DNA from 2 places in the Rahnella sp. CJA17(1/100) genome. Region 2 is predicted to be linked to the other one. Evidence: predicted binding sites of a transcription regulator. Region 2 holds the regulator's gene; the other holds the start of a gene.
What was found. Region 2 encodes sigma-54, which starts transcription at its own class of promoters, with help from an activator protein. Its sites were predicted from a motif close to GTTGGCACANNTTTCGCTNT; they were not measured.

Region 1 (7,541 bases), on a different contig from region 2:
TTGTAAGATGAGTGACATGCCGATAGCAGAAATCAGCGGTGCAAGACGGGTCGAATTACGCAGCGGCTTATAGGCAATGCGTTCAATCGCCCAGCCGTACACGCCGGTGACCACGATGGTGAACACCAGCGTGCCCAGGATCAGTAGCGGAAAAGAGTGAAGCCCGAAGAAGGAAAGCAGCGCCAGCGCGATGGCACAGAGGTAAGCCGAAATCATATACACTTCGCCGTGCGCAAAGTTGATCATGCCGATAATGCCGTAAACCATGGTGTAGCCGATGGCAATGAGACCGTAGACAGCACCGAGCGTAATGCCATTAAACAGTTGTTGCAGGAAGAATGAATCCATAAATACGCAGTCTCTTTTTGTGACCGCGCCTGGCTAAGGGCGCATTCATTAAAGCTAATAAAGCGTTATCGTTGCAGCCAGTTTGGACCCGGCCAGCGCACAAGAGCCGGAGCGTACATTAAGTACGTGAGCCAGTTCTTTCATAAAGAGTGAGCACTGCCCGGGTTCAAAATGGCAAATAAGAGTGCTTTATTCCTTAACTTCCTGATATTTGCCTTTGTCGTCCCATTTATAAACCACGTAATCAGAGACTTTCAGGTCGCCTTTACTGTCCCAGGCTTTTTTGCCCATGACAGTATCGACGCTGTTGGCTTTAAGCCAGGCGCTGGCTTTGGCGGAATCACTGCCGCCGGTGGCTTTGAATGCCGCGGCAATAGCCTGCACGGAGGCATAGGAGTAAAGGGTGTAGCCTTCCGGCTCGAACTTGCTGGCGCGGAATTTATCGATAACGACTTTGCCTTCCGGGATCAGACGCGGGTCTTTGCCGAAGGTCATCAGAATCCCGTTGGTATATTGCGGGCCGCCTGCGGCGGTGACCATTTCTTCGTTGACGATACAGTCGCCGGAGAAGAACGTGGCCTGCACGCCCTGCTCACGCATCTGGCGTACCAGCGGACCGGCTTCAGGATGGCAACCGCCGAAGAACACCACGTCCGGTTTCTGCGCACTGATTTTGGTGACCAGCGCGTTGAAGTCTTTTTCGCCGCGCGATAACCCTTCATACATCACTTCTTTCACGCCACGCTTGTTAAGCGCCGCTTTGGTGGCATCCGCCAGCCCCTGCCCGTAAGTGTCTTTGTCGTGGATAATGACCACTTTTTTGGCTTTCAGCTTGTCGATGATGTAATCACTGGCAACCTGCCCCTGCTGGTCATCACGTCCGCACATGCGGAACATATCACTCATGCCGCGTTCGGTGATTTGCGGGTTAGTGGATCCCGGCGTGATGGCGATAATGCCGGCATCGTTGTAAACCTCAGATGCGGGCATGGTAGAAGATGAACAAAAATGCCCGACCACCGCCTGCACTTTATCCTGATCAACAAGACGGTTAGCGACCGCAACGGCCTGTTTCGGTTCGCAGGCATCATCGCCCTGCACCAGTTTGATTTTCTCGCCGTTGATTCCGCCAGCGGCATTAATGTCTTCAGCGGCCTGTGTGGCACCATGCCAGTACTGATCGCCATAGGTGGCATTCGGGCCAGTGAACGGGCCAGCAACGCCAATCACGATATCCGCACGCGCGGTAAACGCAGTGACCAGACAGCCTGCCAGCAACAAAGAAAGAGGACTTTTAATAAATTTCATCGACATCATCATGATCCTTAGGACAGAGTTTATGCAAAACGGGTTATGGAAAACGCATGTAGCAAAAACACCAACACGAAGTCGTAATCAGAAAATCTGAAATTTAACGCTTAAGCCTTAAGACTGAGGGTTTCCCGCTTATCTCCGGGGGTGAAAACATCAAAGGTAAAAAAACATAAGCAAAATATCTGCCATTGTTACTCAACCTCTGAGAATGTGACGGGTTATGTGAGTATAGATAGCGACGGGAGAGCGTTACGGGCAACTGACAGAAACAACGACGGGATCACATCGCACCGCGCTGGTGCACAAGCACGGTTTTGCACGCACCCTTACGCCTGGTGACATTTTTATTCTTTGCTTCTTGCGGCGGGTTGTTTTGTAATATGGGCAGATGATTGCAACGGGAAACTACTGAACAATGAAGAAATTATCCTGCCTGACGGCTGTGGTTCTGGCTCTGTCGTTAACTGGCTGCGCCAGCGATTATGTGATTAACACCAAATCCGGTGACCAGTTTTTCGCCCACGGCGAACCGGATCGTGACCGCAATACCGGCATGACCAGCTACACCGACATGAATGGCGATTATCATCTGATGAACACCAATGATATTGCGGGCATTGTGAAGAAGTAGGGTTACGGATGGGAATTGCATTTATCTCAAAACCTGGCCGATGACACACATGGTCGGCTTAACAAAACAGTCATGCTATGTGGTGCACAAACGGCACGCAATATCACGACTGTTTTGAGAATCAGATTACTCAGTAATAAAACGTGAAACAGACGCAGCAAGATTTTGTGCCTGATCTCGCAGCGCATTGGCGGCAGCAGAAGACTCTTCCACCAGGGCCGCATTTTGTTGAGTCACGCTGTCCATTTCCACTATTGCCTGCCCTACCTGAGATATTCCCCTGTTCTGTTCATCCGATGCCTGAGTAATTTCATTCAGTATTTCGGTAACATTAGCCACTTTGGTCACAATGTCATGCATGGTAGTCCCCGCCTGTTCTACCAGATCTGACCCTGCATTAATTCGCTCTACCGATTCACCAATTAAACCTTCTATTTCTTTTGCAGCCTGAGCGCTTCTCTGCGCAAGGCTTCTCACTTCGCTTGCCACAACAGCAAATCCCCGCCCCTGTTCGCCAGCACGCGCCGCTTCAACAGCCGCATTGAGAGCCAGAATATTGGTCTGAAAAGCGATGCTATTAATTACCGTCGTAATCTCAGCAATTTTTGCTGAGCTTGCAGTAATTTCATTCATAGTTTTCACCACATGAGAGACGAGTTGCCCGCCTTTATTCGCCGTTTCTGAAGTACTGCCCGCCAGGCGGCTGGTATGATGAATATTGTCCACGTTCTGTTTAACCGTCGCAGTTAACTGCTCCATGCTGGCTGCCGTTTCTTCAAGCGCAGCAGCCTGTTCCTCAGTGCGTGCGGATAAATCATTATTACCTGCCGCAATTTCTGCGGAGGCATGGCTCACCTGCGTCACACCGGTACGAATATCCCCGATGATACGGCGGAGATCGGTGTTCATCTCATCTACAGCTTGCATCAGTTCTCCCAGCTCATCACGACGCGTGGTATTGAGATGGGCTCTTAAATCACCGCGCGCTATCTGTCTGGCGACGTCAAGCGTGTCAGCCAGAGGCTTCACAATTTGGCGGGAAATAATCAGTGCAATGCCAATACTTAATAAGACTGCTGCTACCAGGAGTGAAGTCATCCATATAACTGCATTTCTGATATCGTCATGCGCCGCGCTCAGCTCCGATTCAAATATATTGTCACTCAGGGTAGTCAGCTTGCCGCCTGCTTTCGCAAGCAACTGAGTCGCTTCCTGCTCAGCAATATAGGATTGGAGGTAGTTTCCGGCACTCGCCTTTTTGGCCGAGACCGAGCGTTCAATTTCTTCAAGTATGCTGACATCAGCCGGATTTAACTGGGATTTGACGGCATCCATTTGCTGAATCGATTCATCCATAAAACCTGTTAAAGCCTGAAGGGATTCCTCAGTATTCTCAAACTGGAGGAGTTTTACACGTGTCGCCACCCCATCAATGTGTCTGACGATATCCCCTAACGCGATCGCGGTGACAGCACGTGCGGGATCTCGCGCATAGGACTGAGCCAGACTGTTAATCTCAGATTCTTCGCGTGTCAGCACAAAACGACTGACAACAAGATCACGTTGTTGGGTCTCGCGGACCGTTTGAGCACGCTTGTCACGATACGTCTTCATGACCTCTGACATTTCATTAAGCATCTTCAGGTGCTCTGTATCCCAACGAAGCAACCTGAGACTTTCAATTTTTTTATCAACCTGCTGTAAGTTCACCTCATTCATTGTGATGTATTTTTCATCGTGCGTTTTCACATATTCCAGTCTTTCAGCTTTCGCCATAGCAAACTGGTCAGTTATCACTTTAAGCTGGCTTATTTTCTCAGCTCGAATGGAAATATCATTCAGATTTTTAATACCACATAAAGCAACTGCAATGCTCAACAATAAGACAAGTCCGAAACCTAATGCTAATTTTTTCCCGACTTTTAGATTTTCAAAATATGACATAAATATTTTCATAGCGCATGGCTCTCCATTATTTTTATAAATACGATTGTATGTGAAGCACATGGGGTATCGGCAGGCTATAAAAATTAGTTAATAAAAAACTCAGTTTATTAAGTTACAAAAGCCAGTAATTTAACCGCTATAAAACCTTATTCTTTGTATGAATACTTTTTTATTAATTACACCCTATTAATGGTGAGGTAATTCTCTATAAAAAAGCATTATTTTAATTTTCTGCTATTCTTAAATATTAAAGACGTTATCTGAACATACATCGCGCAGTATCAGCTTCCGACGCGAGGACATAAAAAAACCGGGCGGAAGCCCGGTTTTGGTTTGCAGCGAGAGCAAAAATTACAGCCCGTTTTCGGCAATATCCATCGCGAAGTACGTCAGGATAATATCTGCGCCCGCACGTTTAATCGCGCCCAGACTTTCACGTACGACGGCACGCTCATCAATAGCACCGGCTTGTGCAGCGAATTTGATCATCGCGTATTCACCGCTGACCTGATACGCCGCCAGTGGCAAACGGGAGGCTTCGCGGATATCGCGGATCACGTCCAGATACGCACCGGCCGGTTTCACCATCAGCGCATCGGCGCCTTCCTGCTCGTCCAGCAACGATTCACGCACGGCTTCGCGGCGGTTCATCGGGTTCATCTGATATTGCTTGCGGTTGCCTTTCAGTACACTGCCGCCCGCTTCGCGGAAAGGCCCGTACAGGGAAGATGCAAACTTGGTGGAATACGCCATGATTGCGGTATCGATAAATCCGGCTTCATCCAGGGCACTGCGGATGGCCTGCACCTGACCGTCCTGCGCGGCGGATGGCGCGATGAAATCTGCACCAGCCGCCGCCGCCACGACAGCCTGTTTACCGAGGTTGACCAGGGTTGCGTCGTTATCCACGCCGTGGTCGTGCAACACACCGCAATGGCCGTGTGAGGTGTATTCGCAGAAACAGGTGTCGGACATGACAATCATTTCAGGCACGGTGTCTTTACAGATACGCGCCATTCGCGCGACCAGACCGTTTTCGTTCCAGGTATCGCTGCCGGTGGCATCCATGTGATGCGAAATACCGAACGTCATGACAGAGCGGATACCGGCGCGGGCGTAACGTTCGATTTCAAATGCCAGGCGGGATTCAGGGATGCGCAACACACCCGGCATGGCTTCGATGGGTACGTATTCAGAGGTCTCTTCTTCTACGAAAATCGGCAGTACCAGATCGTTGACGCTAAATTCAGTTTCCTGAAAAAGAGTGCGCAGGGATTCGGACTGTCTCAGGCGGCGAAGGCGTGAGCTCGGGAACTGATTCGACATGAAAACTCCTAAAAATTAATCTGTTGCGCTGATATTTTTTAGAAACAGGAGCACAGACAGTTCAGACGGCAGGAGGCGATGCAGCGCCGTCAGACGATGAAGCCCGCATTTTATAATAACTTTTAAACAAATGATGAACTTTCCGTGAGGAGATGTAACAGAGGCCGCAATTTTGGAAAGGCGATCCCGGAACAGGGATCGCCTGAAGGAAGGATTTAACCGAGCTTGATCTCGCGATCTGCTGAGGCAATCGTAGACGGACGGTGGGCGATAAATATCCGCGTAATGTCCAGTTCGCTGATCGCCTGATTGATGCGCATTTCATTGTCCAGATCCAAATGACTGGTGGCCTCGTCGAGGAACAGTATCGCCGGACGGCGGTACAGTGCGCGGGCAATCAGCAAACGCTGTTTCTGCCCCCCTGACAGGCTGCCGCCCAGTTCGCTGATCAGCGTTTCATAGCCCATCGGCATCCGTTCGATATCGTCGTGGATGTTACAACGGCGGGCGCAATCAATAATACGCGCTTCATCTTTCTGCTCATCAAAGCTGGCAATGTTCTCGGCGATAGATCCGGCGAACAACGTGTCATCCTGTAACACGCAGGCGATGCAACTGCGGTAATTGTTCAGTCCGGCGGTGGTGATATCCATACCGTTAATCAGAATGCGGCCTTCGGTGGGCGTCAGCAAACCGGTCATGATCTTCATCAGCGTGGTTTTACCCTGCCCCGACGGCCCGGTGATCGCCACACTTTCGCCCGCTGCCACCGACAGGTTCAGCCCGTTGATCAGCGGTGCGGAAAGGCTGTCGTACTGAAACACCAGATCCCGCACCTCCAGCGACGCTGCCTCGCCCGCCCGCAGCAGCTCACGTTCCGGCAGCGATTTCTCGGTGCCGGTCAGCGCGATATCCGCGATACGGTCGCGGTGCAGGGAAAGCATCCGCAGTTGCAACACCATATTCAGCAGACTGGCAGCACGTTCGGAGAACTGCCCGCGATAGGTGTTGAAGGCCACAAACATCCCGAGCGTCATATGGCCGTCAATCACCTGCGTCGCCCCCAGCCACAGCAGCGCGACCTGATCGAGCGTGGCGATCAGCGTGTTGCCGCCGGTAAACATCATCTCAAACTTAGTTTTGCGCACCGTCGCATTGGCGTTATCAATGTTCAGATTGAGCCAGAAATTGGCGCGGGCTTTCGATAAACCCAGTGCTTTCAGCGTGCTGATGCCGTAGAGCGTTTCCATAAAGTGCGAACCGGCACGCGCACCTTTAACGATTTGCTCCTCGGAAACCTGGCGGTAAGCGTTATACGTGGTCAGGCGGAAGATGACATAAATCGCCGTGAAGCCAAGAATCACCCAAATCAGCCAGCCGCCATACAGCACCATCATCACGATTAACCCGACCGACATAATGCCGTCGATAATACTGTTGACCACGTTGGTGGTCAGCGTGGTGCGCAGCGTATCGAGCGAAGTAAAACGCGACTGAATATCCCCGAGTTTGCGTTTCTCAAAATAATCGAGCGGCAGTTTCATCAGATGATCGAACAGCCGCGCTTTCCATTGCACATCAATCAGCGTACTCATCACCAGCGATGTCCAGGCGCGTAACATGCTGACGCCGGTGCGGAAAATGATGAAGAACAGTAAGCCAAGGCAAATCAGGGTCAGTAAATCCGGGTCTTTCGCCGGGATCACATGGTCCATTACCAGTTGCATCCCGACCGGCAGCAGCAGGTTGACCGATTCGATCATCAGCGAGAGGCAGAAGATTTTGGTCAGCGCCGGAATAAGGCCGCTGACGTTGCCCATCATTTTGCGCAGATCCAGCCGCACACGCGGTTTCTCAGAGGTAAAACCGTTGTCCGGCCACAGCTCGAGTGCCACGCCAGTGAAATGCTCGGACACCTCGCGCATGCCAAGCGAACGGCGGCCAAAGGCCGGATCGTGGATAATCACTTTGCCCT
Region 2 (7,541 bases):
GGGACAGATTTTTGCTGGAAAGCGGGTGCAGACGACGGGTGTCGCTGTAGCGGCGGATCAGAGTATTGCGGTCGGCATCAAGGAATAACAGCTGCGGTGAGAAGCTCTCCGGCAGTTGTGACATCGCATACTCATAAACTTCCGGTGTTTCCGGCATGTTACGGACGTCAATGCTGACGGCCGCTGATGTATTACGTTCAACAAGGGTCTGGGCAAGCTGCGGCAATAACACCACCGGCAGGTTATCCACGCAGTAAAAACCCATGTCTTCTAGTGCCCGTAGGGCAACCGACTTCCCGGAACCGGAACGGCCGCTGACAATCATCAGCACCATGGTGTCACTCCCCTGGCATTCAGTGTGCAGAATTCATTTTCCCGGCACTGTACCGGGAATCAGCAATTTATTCGTTTTCAGTCATTATCTGGAACAGTTCTTCGTCACTTTGCGCGCCACGCAGACGGCGACACACTGTTTTATCAGCTAATTTCTTAGCGACTAAAGATAATGTATGTAAATGGGTTTTACATTGATCTGCCGGTACCAGCAAGGCAAAAAGCAAATCTACCGGCTGATTATCGATGGCGTCAAAAGCAATCGGTTGTTCAAGCTGAATGAATACGCCGACGGCACGTAAAGTGTCTTCTTCCAGCTTACCGTGCGGGATGGCGATCCCGGCACCGATCCCGGTGCTCCCCATACGTTCACGGGTCAAAATGGCGTCAAAAATCACCTGCGGCGACAAATTTAATTGTTTGGCGGCCAACTCACTGATGATTTCCAGTGCGCGTTTTTTGCTGGCGCAATGAACGCCGCTTTTGGTGCATTCGGCATTAAGCACCGACGTTAATTGCATTGCAGTATCGTTAATCATGTCATCTTTCACTTTTGCGCTGTTTCACCCTTAAAGCTATATCGGCTCGTTTCCCGAAGGTCACAAGCCGATGCCCGAAGGTTTGTAGCACAGGGTTGGCTACATGAATGTCAGTGCTGTTTCAGTTTGTCTTTATGTTTATTCAACTGTCGGGCCAGTTTATCAACCAGTCCGTCAATCGCTGCGTACATATCCTGATGTTCCGAGGTGGCATGTAATTCGCCTCCGTTCACATGCAAAGTGGCTTCCGCTACTTTCTGCACCTTTTCCACGCTCAACACCACATACACCTGATTAATCCTGTCGAAATACTGCTCAAGCTTAGCCAGCTTCGACGTGATGAACTCTCTCAGGGGATCCGTGATCTCAATGTGATGTCCGGTAATGTTGAGCTGCATAATGTCTTCCTTCTCTGTTGAGGTCAAACTAACTGTTTACGTTGGTTTGAGGGCGGGATGGACAAAGACTCTCGGTATTTGGCGACAGTCCGACGCGCAACCATAATTCCCTGATCGGAAAGCAGGGTCGCTAACTTACTGTCACTGAGCGGTTTTACAGGATTCTCCGCTGCGATTAATTTCTTCACCAGCGCCCGGATCGCGGTTGACGATGCCTCGCCACCGCTGTCTGTACTGACATGGCTGGAGAAGAAATACTTCAGTTCGAAAATGCCACGCGGGCTGTGCAGGAACTTTTGCGTCGTCACACGTGAAATCGTCGATTCGTGCATTTCCACGGCACTGGCAATATCTGCCAGCACCATAGGTTTCATAAATTCTTCACCCAGTTCAAAGAACGCCTGCTGCTGCTCAACGATGCAGCGCGTCACTTTCAACAGCGTGTCGTTACGGCTTTCCAGGCTTTTGATTAACCACTTGGCTTCCTGCAGATTGCTGCGGATAAATTGCCCGTCGCTGTCGCTGCGTGCGGAATTCCCCATCGCGGCGTACTGCTGGTTAATCTTCAGACGCGGAATGCTGTCGGAATTGAGTTCTACCGCCCAGACACCTGACACTTTACGCACCAGCACATCCGGGATCACGTATTCGGATTCGCCGGTGTTGATAGACTGGCCCGGACGCGGATCAAGAGACTGGATCAGGAGCATCGCTCCTTTTAGTGTATCTTCTTTTAACCGGGTTGATCGCATAAGTGCGCGGAAATCATGGTTCGCCAGCAAATCGAGATGTTCGCTGATGATAAGACGGGCTTCAGTGATGAAAGGCGTGTCAGTCGCATATTGAGAAAGCTGGATCAGCAGGCAGTCGCGCAGGTCCCGGGCGGCGACACCCACCGGATCAAAACGCTGAACGCGCTTAAGTACGGCTTCGACTTCGTCCATGGTGACATTTTCATCACCGACGCTTTCGAGAATGTCGTCAAGGGAGACGGTCAGGTAACCGGTGTCATCCACTGCATCGACGATTGACGTGGCAATCGCGGCATCGGTATCAGAGAACGGTGTCAGCTCGACCTGCCACATCAGGTAATCCTGAAGTGTCTGCGTGGTTTCGCCCTGGTAAATCGGTAGCTCATCGTCGCTGTAATCATTGCCGGTGCCTGATGGCGTGCCTGCGGTGTAAATCTCATCCCAGGTGGCGTCCAGCGGCAACTCTTCCGGCATGTCTTTCTGCTCGAGTGCCTCGCGGGTGTCTAACCCTTCGCTGTCGGTGGTTTCTACCGAGTCGATTTCTTCATGAAGGTCGGTTTGTTCCAACAGAGGGTTGCTCTCCAGCGCGAGTTGGATCTCCTGCTGGAGCTCAAGCGTGGATAGTTGCAACAAGCGGATGGCCTGTTGTAACTGAGGAGTCATTGCCAGTTGTTGGCTGAGTCTGAGTTGCAAACCTTGCTTCATATCTTGGCTTAATTCCGTTGATGAGTGAAAACGGCAACACTTCTGTCAGAGACGGCCCGTTTCAGTGTAGGTTGAAACAGGCACGGTTCCGGCGGCACAGATCACAGACGGAATTCTTCACCAAGATAAACACGTTTAACTTGTTCATCAGCAAGAATGTCGGCTGGCGTGCCGTGGGCGATCAATTTCCCCTGACTGACGATATACGCGCGTTCACAAACGTCGAGTGTTTCGCGAACGTTATGGTCAGTGATCAGTACGCCGAGGCCGCTGTCACGTAAATGCTCAATGATTTTTTTGATGTCGATAACGGAAATCGGGTCAACCCCGGCGAACGGTTCATCCAGCAGGATGAATTTAGGGTTCGCTGCCAGTGCACGGGCAATTTCAACACGACGACGTTCACCACCAGACAGTGACTGACCGAGGTTATCGCGCAAATGAGAAATATGGAACTCTTCCATTAATTCATTAGCGCGGTCATTACGCTGTTCTTTGGTCAGATCGTCACGGATCTGCAGCACCGCCATCAGGTTATCAAATACGCTCAGACGACGGAAAATGGAGGCTTCCTGCGGAAGATAGCCAATACCGCGACGGGCGCGGGTATGCAGCGGCAGCAGGCTGATGTCTTCATCATCAACGATAATGCGGCCCGCATCGCGCTGGACGATGCCCACGACCATGTAAAAGGTGGTGGTTTTACCCGCACCGTTTGGCCCTAATAACCCGACGATTTCACCCGAGTTGACCATCAGACTGACATCTTCAACGACCTTACGGCCTTTGTATGCCTTTGCCAGATTCTCTGCGATTAATTTAGCCATAAAATATCAGTTACTCTTTTTGGTCGGCTGGCCGCCCGCTGCAGGCGTTTTTTGTTGCAGCTGCGAAGGTACCAGAACGGTCGTCACACGGTTACCTTTATCACTAAAGGCTTCCATTTGCTGTTTCTGTACCAGATAGGTAATACGGTCGCCTTTCACATTGCTGTCCAGTTGCTCAAGGTAAGCGTTGCCGGTCAGCGTGACGAGGTCATTTTCCACTTCATAGCGGACTTTCTGGGCATGGCCTTTAATCGGCTTACCGTTATCCTGCATCTGGTAGAACGTCACCGGGTTGCCGTAACCTTCTACCACTTCTTTACCGGAAACCCCCTGCGGGCGGATGACGACCACTTTGTCGGCTTTAACCTGGATCGTACCCTGATTGACGACCACATTGCCGGTAAAGGTCGCGGTATTGGTATTGACGTCGAGCGCCTGGTTTGCTGAATCAATGGTGATCGGTTTCGTTGTATCGTCTTTTAAGGCAAATGCCGGAACGCTGACGGCTAACAATGAGCTGACGATCAGGAGATCACGGATTTTATTTTTTGCTTTGAATTTCATAAGAGGTCGTTACCTTTTCGATCAGCTCTGCTGTTTTGTCACGCAGATTACCACGCATTTTCATGCCGTTAGATGTAAAACCTGTACCATACAACGTCACTTCATCGTCTGAGGCAACGTCCTGTGTCGTCAGGTTAACCCGTGCATTGTCCGTTTTGATTCTTTGCAGCTGTGATGTCTCAGGTGTCAGGCTGTCTGCCTGCACATGCCCATAAAGATAGAGCATTTTATCCTGAGTCAGTTTCGCTTTATCAGAACGCAATACCCAGGTGGCTACTTTGTTCTTGTCATACATGGTCGCGACCGGATTGGTAAACCATGACACCTGATCAGCGGTGTAATATTTTACCTGGTCTGAAACCAGTTTATACGTCAGGCTGCCCATCGGGTCATACACCATCGTAACGGTGTGGGACGTCTGGTATGTCGGATCCTGATCATTGACCGCTTGCGGAACATCATCGCTGTTGTCAGATAATGACCAGCCAATCAGCACCAGAACGATGGCAGTCAGCGCCAGAATAATCCAAAGTTTTGCTTTACTCATATCGACAGCCCTTTGGCGTCCTCCAGCTTACCCTGCGCCAGCAGAATCAAATCACACAGTTCGCGTACTGCACCACGTCCACCCGCGATACGGGTAACATAATGCGCTTTCGGTAACAGAACAGGATGTGCATCCTGAACCGCGACAGAGAGACCCACTTCGGCCATCACCGGCCAGTCAATCAGGTCATCACCAATGTACGCCACTTCTTCGGCCCGCAGAGACAGTGTATCTAACAGTTCGCGGAAGGCCAAAAGCTTATCAGATTGCCCCTGATACAAGTGGCGTATGCCCAGAGTTTTAGCGCGATCTTCCAGTAATTTCGCATTGCGGCCTGTAATAATCGCGACTTCGATATCGGATGTCAGCAGGCAGCGGATACCGTAACCGTCGCGAACGTTGAAACTTTTCAGCTCTTCTCCCTGATTTCCCATATAGATCAGGCCATCAGACATAACGCCATCGACATCGCAAATCAGCAGGCGGATTGCTTTTGCCCGTTCAAGCACTTGCGCACTGACCGGACCGTAGCAGGTTTCCACCAGGGCTGTGCTATTACTCATTCAGGGAATTCCTCAATTAAACTACGCCAGCGCGCAGCATATCGTGCATATGTAACACACCCAGCAACTGGTCACCATCAGCAACCATCACGCAAGTGATGTGTTTGTCCTGCATTAAATTCAGCGCATCAACCGCCAGCAGTGAAGGACGCACGCGGATACCGCCTGTCGTCATCACATCCGCAATCGATGCCGTATTGATGTTGACGCCCATATCAAAGATGCGTCGTAAATCCCCATCGGTAAAGATCCCTTCGATTTTCATCAAATCGTTGCAGATAACCGTCATGCCCAGATTTTTTCGGGTGATTTCCAGCAACGCATCCCGCAACGAAGCTTCACGGCTGACGTGCGGAATTTCATCCCCGGTGTGCATGATATCGCTGACGCGCAGTAACAGCTTGCGACCCAGTGCTCCGCCAGGATGTGACAGGGCGAAATCTTCCGGTGTGAAGCCGCGTGCTTCAAGCAGTGCGACGGCCAGTGCATCGCCCATCACCAGCACTGCCGTGGTGCTGCTGGTCGGTGCCAGACCCAGCGGGCAGGCTTCTTTGGGCACTTTTACACAAAGGTGAACATCTGCCGCTTTCCCCATCGTGCTTTCGGGGTTAGACGTCATGCAGATAAGCGTAATGCTCAGGCGTTTGAGTACCGGTATCAGCCCCAGAATTTCATGGGCTTCGCCGGAGTTGGAAATCAGAATGACGACATCCTGCTTCGATACCATGCCCAGATCACCGTGGCTGGCTTCGCCGGGATGCACAAAGAATGCCGGTGTGCCCGTACTGGCAAAGGTGGCGGCCATCTTACGGCCGATATGACCAGATTTGCCCATGCCCATGACGACGACTTTGCCATTGCAGGCGAAGATTTTTTCGCAGGCTCGGGTAAAATCACCGTTAATGTATTGATCTAACTGCTCAAGTCCTTCACGTTCTGTTTTCAGCACATCATGTCCGACGGCCTGAAAATCAAAACCGGGGGCGAAGGTATCGTTAGCCATAGTGGGTTCCTGACAGAGTTCAGAAGGCAATGCTGTCCGGTAATAGAAACAGCACGGCCATATAAGCGATAAATCCACACAGCAGTAATGCACCGGCTAAATGTCCGATACGGTGTTTACGCATCAGGCATAGTCCGGAAAGCACCACGCTGACCGCCAGCATGACCCAATAATCGCGATGAAACGCGTCTGGGTTGAACGAACCTGGTGCTACCAGCGCGGGTAATCCCAGCACCAGGCAGGTATTAAAAATGTTTGCGCCGATAATATTACCCAGCGCGATGTCATCTTCGCCTTTGATAGCACCGGCGATAAAGGTCGCCAGTTCTGGCAGACTGGTACCGATAGCAATCACCGTCAGGCCAATCACCAGTTCGCTGACACCCAGATAACGCGCGATGACAGTGCTGTTATCAACGATCATGCCCGACGCCAGCGGCATGATGATAAAGCCCAGTGCCAGCCACAAAAATGCGACCGTATTGCTACTGTCTTGCGGAAGTTCGGACATTTGCTCGTAGGTCAGCGTATCCAGCCCCTCTTTTTCGGCGGCGCGGGCGATTTTTATCATCAGCATCATGAACACGCCTGCGCTGGCCAGTAGCAAAACACCATCAAACCGGCTGAGTTCGCCGTCGCTTAACAGAAAACCACACAGCGCGGTGACCAGTAACAATAATGGGAGCTCGCGGCGTAATATATCAGAACGAACGGAAAGTGGATGAATCAGGGCGGCACCGCCCAAAATCAGAAGAATATTAATGATATTCGAACCAATTGCGTTTCCGACGGCCAAATCCATCTGATCGTTGATGGCGGCGGTGGTGGAAACCACCAGTTCAGGAAGGGATATTCCGACGCCGACGACAGTCATACCAATCACCAGCGGGGAGATGCCCATCGAGCGTGCCAGCACTGCGGCTCCGTACACCAGACGATCAGCGGCGTAAACTAACAGTAACAAGCCGACAATCATCAGTACGATAGCGAGAAGCATGAAACATCCTTTATTGGGTATAATGCGAGGTTCGTTGCCCTGGCGGGCAGGCGATTCCTTCGTCAACATGAGCTAAGGCGACACTTTGTCTGAAAATGATGCCTGCGGGTTCCTGTATGTTAGACGATGAAGGCTTTTATTTTAAAATGGTAATTCGTTGATTTTGACCGTCTGAGGCAGAAAAGTAAATCGATGGCAACTTTGGTAACGAAACCGGGGTAAGTTTTTGTAAAAATACCAAAGTTATACGATACCTTGTGCGTGTCAGACGTATTCTTAGCGAAAGCATTCCGAAGGGAAAAACTGAATGAGT

Region 1: the regulator sigma-54 is predicted to act here: its motif matches at 1,833-1,852, upstream of AACU55_RS04315 (branched-chain amino acid ABC transporter substrate-binding protein).

What each region holds. Positions count from the first base shown of each region.
Region 1 covers NZ_CAWOJA010000006.1:113,302-120,842, forward strand. Annotated here, with positions in the region: gene AACU55_RS04310 (ABC transporter permease subunit) at 1-348, opposite strand, end outside; gene AACU55_RS04315 (branched-chain amino acid ABC transporter substrate-binding protein) at 538-1,662, opposite strand; gene AACU55_RS04320 (YgdI/YgdR family lipoprotein) at 2,078-2,293, shown strand; gene AACU55_RS04325 (methyl-accepting chemotaxis protein) at 2,420-4,249, opposite strand; gene hemB (porphobilinogen synthase) at 4,592-5,566, opposite strand; gene AACU55_RS04335 (peptidase domain-containing ABC transporter) at 5,782-7,541, opposite strand, start outside.
Region 2 covers NZ_CAWOJA010000083.1:74,420-81,960, reverse strand. Annotated here, with positions in the region: gene rapZ (RNase adapter RapZ) at 1-334, opposite strand, end outside; gene ptsN (PTS IIA-like nitrogen regulatory protein PtsN) at 402-884, opposite strand; gene hpf (ribosome hibernation promoting factor) at 983-1,270, opposite strand; gene rpoN (RNA polymerase factor sigma-54) at 1,294-2,727, opposite strand; gene lptB (LPS export ABC transporter ATP-binding protein) at 2,829-3,554, opposite strand; gene lptA (lipopolysaccharide ABC transporter substrate-binding protein LptA) at 3,561-4,118, opposite strand; gene lptC (LPS export ABC transporter periplasmic protein LptC) at 4,096-4,665, opposite strand; gene kdsC (3-deoxy-manno-octulosonate-8-phosphatase KdsC) at 4,662-5,228, opposite strand; gene kdsD (arabinose-5-phosphate isomerase KdsD) at 5,245-6,231, opposite strand; gene AACU55_RS23765 (calcium/sodium antiporter) at 6,251-7,228, opposite strand; gene mlaF (phospholipid ABC transporter ATP-binding protein MlaF) at 7,536-7,541, shown strand, end outside.